One region of the Furfurilactobacillus curtus genome, then DNA from elsewhere that is predicted to be linked to it. Evidence: predicted binding sites of a transcription regulator. Region 1 holds the regulator's gene; the other holds the start of a gene.
The links. The regulator LexA, encoded in region 1, represses DNA repair genes until DNA is damaged. The targets are predictions, from matches to a motif close to CNAACANNTGTTNG.
Positions count from the first base shown of each region.

Region 1 (3,170 bases):
TGGTGTCGAGCACTAGCTGAGACTTAACTGTTGGCGATCTGGGCCAACTGGTAAGTCTGGGCTAGGCACAGACAACAGGCTTGTGTAACTAGACAAAGGCCTCAAGGTGAAACAAGCTGGGTGGTGTCGAGCACTAGCTGAGACTTAACTGTTGGCGATCTGGGCCAACTGGTAAGACTGGGCTAGGCGCAGACAACAGGCTTGTGTAACTAGACAAAAAAACGGACAGAAATTAATCCGCCCGTTTAATCAATTACAATAACATTAACTCTTACGTGACTGTGCCTGCATCGTTGCTAGCATCTGCTTCAGCTTCTTTTCAGAAGGCTTCTGCCCCATTTGTAGCATCATACTGCGCAACATGTCTTCAGTAATCGGAGGATTGTTCTTCAGGTAGTTTTGCATATAACGGCGTGCAAAGAAAAAGCCGCCAATTACACCGGCGATCGCGGCAATAATCACGATCAAAATCCATAACCCTGTTGACATCAAGATACCCCCCTTTACAATAATGATTTACATCAAACTATATTACACAAGTAAGGACCGCTTGAAAACCCTTTACCTATAAAAAGATCTTAAATTAATCATCACGGAGTCCTTTATCTCGTTGAACCTTTTTAACTTTTTCAGGGGTCACTTCATTGCCTTCATCGTCAAACACCTGTAACATTTCGACTTGTGACTTAAACGCTTTTCTAAAGTTGGCAAGAAATTCTTGACGTAATTTCTTTTGTTCGGTTTTTTCAGCGTCAGACAGTCCTTCACTTTTCTCTTTGTGGGCTAGTTCGTTAATTCGTGCTCGCAGTTTTTCTGCATCCATTGATGGTCTCCTTTACGAGTGGATCGGAACATCCACCTTCAACTTTTAAAATACATTATACGCTTGGTTTCTACAATTCCCAAAAGATTCGCTGCCGACCGAACATTTGTTTGACCCAACGTTTTTCATGTGCTAAATTTGATGTATCAGCAAGTGTTGAGGGGATCAAACTTCCTACCCACCTTGGGTTTAATCAGCAACGTCGTGCTAGGACTGAATGTTCGTAAAAAATCCAATGAGGTATCAGAAATGTCTAAGAATGCAGAAACTAAACAAATGGCGGTCCTTCGTTTCATCTACGATCGGGTCAGCGAGAAAGGCTATCCGCCGACCGTCCGTGAGATTGGCGAGGCCGTTGACCTATCCTCAACTTCAACGGTTCACGGTCATATCGATCGCTTACAAAAAAAAGGGCTACTCGTCAAAGATCCCACTAAACCTAGAGCCATTGAACTAACCGATGATGGGTTAATCGCACTTGGTGTCTCAACGACGCCTAATGAAATTCCGTTGCTTGGTGTTGTCGCTGCTGGTGAACCAATTTTAGCGGTTCAAGAAGCGACTGACTTCTTCCCGATCCCGCCAGAATTATCTGACTACGATGGTGATCTTTTCATGTTAACAATCCGCGGGGATAGCATGATCAACATGGGCATCTTAACTGGCGATCGAGTAATTGTTCGTCGCCAGCAAAATGCAGATAATGGTGATATCGTCATTGCCATGACCGACGAAAATGAAGCTACTTGCAAACGCTTCTTCAAGGAATCGGACCATTACCGGCTTCAACCTGAAAATGATGAAATGGCGCCGATTATTTTAAACAATGTGACGATCTTAGGCAAGGTTGTCGGTCTATACCGAGATGCAATCTATTAGTTCGCCTTATTTCTAAAATTGAGCCAAACAAAAATCCTTCCGCGTATGGAAGGATTTTTGTTTCCTTGTCATTTAAAACGCCGCTCGCTTACTGAATATCACCCGTATAACTCGTGTGCGGTAAATCGTTAAAATCTAGCGTCTTAATGGCCATCGCATCCGTTGTATAAGTTGTTGCACCTTGAATCAACATTAAATTGACAAGCCCTGACTTTTCATGTAGCAGCACAACTGGCTTCCCCTGGGCCACCGCATAGCCAATTTCAAATGCGGTCCCACTGTCGACAGAATCATCGGTAAAGTCTGCAACGGCGACAACCATATCTGCAGCATTGAGGTGGTTTAAATCATGCTGATACGCCGTTGTTTGCCACTCCTCACTTCCAAATGTTAAATCTGGAAATTGTGATAAGCGTGGACTAAAAACATCGCCAACGGTTTTATTATCAGCAAGTGCTTGCTCAACTCGCTTAACCCGGTCGATTTGTTCTTCATCAAAAAATGGGCTCGCTAAATAAATTGATTTCAATGTGTTGCCTCCTAAAATTAGTATAGTCATTGTACCAAAAGACGAACATAAGCGTAAACTAAAACTTTATCGTTTTTTATTTTTACCTAATTAAAAATAATTTGTGTTAATTAAACCAAATATCGTTCTAATTCAAGAACATTATAGTTAGTAACCGCTCCTTTTAAAATGCAATAAACTGGTTGCCTAACCAGGCACACTAATCCTGTTTGTAAAAAGTTCACTTTTTACTTAAGGAGGAACATGTTAAAATGATTTCAGCAAAAGTTACGGAAAGAGGATTTGGCATGATTTATTTAACAGTTTTCGGTGGCATTGCCTTAATTTTGGCAATTTTTTATTTGCTCAATTCCGTCCAGAGTTATCACACTTGGCGGTTTGCCACTTTTTTAGTGGTTATTTTTGCTCTAGCTACCGGGTATGGTGCGATTCATTTACCAGCGCAGCACCGTGAAGCGCAACAGCAAGCAAAAAAAGCTGCCGCTTCACAGAAAAAAACCAGTTCGCAAACGAAGGCAGCCCAACAGTCCTCATTAACCAAGGCTGCCTCAACGTTTAATCCAACTGGGACTGTAATTAACGGTGAAACAGAGTCACAAAAAAGCGCTGCCCGTTCTAACGCTGAACAGCAGATGACCAAGCAACTTGGAACGGCTTTCGCCAATTTTGGGAAAGTAACTTTTGCGGCTGATAGTAAAACATATACAATCACGCCAACTAATGCTGATACGGTTAAGGCATTAGAAGCGTTGGAAGCAACACCAAGCCAAGCTGAACAAGCCCAATGGCCAACGCTAACAGAGAATTTCAGAAAATCATCGGCCAACGTTAGCAAGTCGCTGCAAGCTGATTACACAATCACCTTGGTTAGCCCGGACCAAAACGGTAAAGTTCTCTACAGTGCCAAAAATGGACAGACTGTCACAGATTTTACAAAGT
Region 1 is NZ_BAAHXU010000001.1:436,226-439,395, forward strand. Features, by position in the region: gene ACYQ0Y_RS02280 (YneF family protein) at 265-489, opposite strand; gene ACYQ0Y_RS02285 (DUF896 domain-containing protein) at 584-823, opposite strand; gene lexA (transcriptional repressor LexA) at 1,073-1,702, shown strand; gene ACYQ0Y_RS02295 (nucleoside 2-deoxyribosyltransferase) at 1,791-2,231, opposite strand; gene ACYQ0Y_RS02300 (hypothetical protein) at 2,519-3,170, shown strand, end outside.

Region 2 (3,170 bases), 240 kb from region 1:
TGCTGCCTTGCGAGAGTTGACCCATGCGTAGCTGAGGATATCATGAGTAAGAGAGGAGCTGGATCGTGGACGATGAATTAATGTCAACGCAACCCATGGATGACCAAGAGGCCTCATTGGAACGGTCCTTGCGTCCGACGACGCTGGCTCAATACATTGGGCAAGATGCGGTTAAACAACAGTTAAACGTGTATATTAGCGCAGCGACCAGTCGGGAAGAATCTTTGGACCATGTCTTGTTATATGGACCGCCTGGTTTAGGTAAAACCACCTTAGCGATGGTCATTGCTAATGAGATGCATGTTCAAATCAAGACGACTAGCGGGCCGGCGATTGAACGGCCTGGAGATGTCATTGCCCTACTAAATGAACTACAACCTGGGGATATTTTATTCATTGATGAAATTCATCGCTTACCTAAAATTGTCGAAGAAATGTTGTATTCGGCGATGGAAGACTTTTTTATTGATATTGTCGTGGGGCAGGGGCCAACCGCTCACCCCGTTCATTTCCCACTGCCGCCATTTACCTTGATTGGGGCCACAACTAGAGCAGGATTATTATCGGCGCCACTTCGGGACCGTTTCGGGATTGTGGAACACATGGATTATTACACGACGGCTGATTTAGAAGAGATTACGCTACGTTCTGCGGATATTTTAGCTACCCAGATCGTGAAGGCGGGGGCTCATGAAATTGCACGTCGCTCACGAGGCACACCGCGAATTGCTAACCGCTTATTAAAACGGGTCCGCGACTTTGCTGAAGTCGCCGGCCAGTCGGCAATTGATGCACCGATGGTCGATCATGCCTTAACTGTGTTGGGCGTAGATGACTGGGGACTAGATGAAGTGGACCTAAAGCTATTGGCAACCATGATTAAGTATTACAATGGTGGACCAGTAGGGTTAACGACTTTGGCAGCCAATATTGGTGAAGAGGCAGATACAATTGCAGAAGTGTATGAACCATATTTATTACAGGTGGGGCTGATTAAACGGACGCCTCGGGGTCGAATGGTGACTACGGCGGCTTATGAGCACTTAGGCCTATCAAAACCAGAGGCTTAATCAACGGAATCCATTTGGCAAGGGTTCGTAAGTTTGGTACAGTACTCTACAGAGTAAATTAAATGAGGTGGATGAATTGACAAGTTTAGTGAATTTCGATTTGATGGGTGCAAGTGGCGCCGCTGGTGGTAGTCTTTGGAGCACCGTTTTGATGGTTGTTTTGTTTGTTGGGGTCTTTTATTTTTTCATCTTGCGGCCTAACCGCAAGCAACAAGAACAACGTAAAGAAATGATGAATGGCATGCACATTGGCGATCATGTGGTCACCATTGGTGGCCTACATGGAATTATCGATTCAATGGATGCTGCTAAAAAAATTGTGACAATTGACGTAGATGGTATTTACTTACCATTTGATCAACAAGCGATTCACCACGTTGAAACGCCAGCGACAGCAGTTGCACCAGCGACAACTACTACGGCTAGCGCTGCTTCAGCAACTCCAGCCAGCGAAGCCACAAGCGCCGTAGATAGCGTTGTTGATTCTGCTGCAGACTCGACGACGGTGACCAGTGCTAGTGACACAGCAAGTGAAGCTAGTGACAGTCAGGCTAACTAGCTGTTAGGTAAGTTTAATTATGTGAATTATCTGCGATCATCGTATTCTGCGATGATCTTTTTTTGATTTAACTAGGGATCGCTGGTGAAGAGAACATATGTTTGCTAAAATAGGCTTATCAAGCTAGCGCGAGGAGAGTTGACAATGGCGGCCTTCATTCAAATTCCGGTGCGGGTCGATGCCAGCCGGAAAATCATTCATGTGGATATGGATGCTTTCTACGCTTCTATTGAAGAGCGTGATGAGCCACAATTAAAAACGCAACCATTGATTATTGCCCGTGATCCGCGGCAAACGGGTGGACATGGGGTGGTGACGACGGCTAACTATCGGGCCCGAGCGTTAGGTGTTCATTCAGCTATGGCGGCTAATGAAGCGCAAAAATTAGCGCCCCAAGCGGTATTTAAACGACCAGATTTTCCAAAATATCGGGCAATTTCTGCTCAGATTCACGAAATTTTTCATGAGTACACCGATCATATTGAGCCGATTGCCTTTGATGAAGCCTATCTAGATGTCACTCGGAATAAGCAGAACTTTAAATCGGCCGTTGCATTGGCGCATAAATTACAAACAGAGATTTGGGATAAGGTTCATTTAACCTGCTCCACTGGCGTTTCTTATAACAAATTTCTAGCTAAACTTGCTTCTGACTATGCGAAGCCCGTGGGGGTCACCGTCGTTTTGCCTGGAGATGCGGAGCGGTTTTTGGCACCATTACCGATTGAAAAATTTCGCGGCGTAGGCAAAAAAACAGTTCCGAAGATGCATGATTTAGATATTTTAACGGGCGCAGATTTGTTGACCTGGTCTGAGACTGATTTGATTCAGCATTTCGGTAAACTAGGTTATGGATTATATCGGCACGTTCGTGGTAGTGATGATCGTCCAGTTGAATGGCAACGCACGCGTAAATCGATTGGCCGTGAAGAGACATTCGATCAACCCTTGACCAATGAAACGGATGTCAGCGATCAATTGCAACATTTAGCGAACGACTTGACGGCGCATCTAAATGCACAGCAGCGTCATGGTAAAACGATTGTTCTCAAAGTTAGAGATGCCGACTTCAATACGGTGACGAAACGACAAACGCAGGCCGAGTACTACGAAAATATGGCGACTCAATTGTATGAGGTTGCTAAAGATTTGTTTGACGCCACGGCTGATTTAACTAAGGGGGTCCGTTTGTTGGGAATTACGATGACCAATCTTGATCCTTTAACATTTGAAAATTTAAGTTTGCCGTTGTTCTCGCCGGCCTCGTCCAAGGCTTTTTGAGGTCCATGGCACCGGATGCACTTTGTAATCGACGCGGCACTTCGTTATACTTGCAGATACCAGATTGACAAGAGGGGATTCATGCATGGATGTTCAAAAAGTAATTTTTGAGGAAATTAAACGTAAACAAATTATCATGATTCATCGTCATCAACGACCAGACCCAGATGCGGTTGGTTCACAAGTGGGGTTAGCGACAATTTTACAGGCGGCATTTCCAACCAAGCAGATTTACATCGTTGGCAAACAAGTCCCAGGAT
Region 2 is NZ_BAAHXU010000001.1:680,057-683,226, reverse strand. Features, by position in the region: gene ruvA (Holliday junction branch migration protein RuvA) at 1-31, shown strand, start outside; gene ruvB (Holliday junction branch migration DNA helicase RuvB) at 63-1,070, shown strand; gene yajC (preprotein translocase subunit YajC) at 1,147-1,629, shown strand; gene dinB (DNA polymerase IV) at 1,774-2,910, shown strand; gene ACYQ0Y_RS03530 (DHH family phosphoesterase) at 2,996-3,170, shown strand, end outside.
Region 2: dinB (DNA polymerase IV) is a predicted target of LexA. The motif match lies at 1,720-1,733, and genes of this name have one in related genera.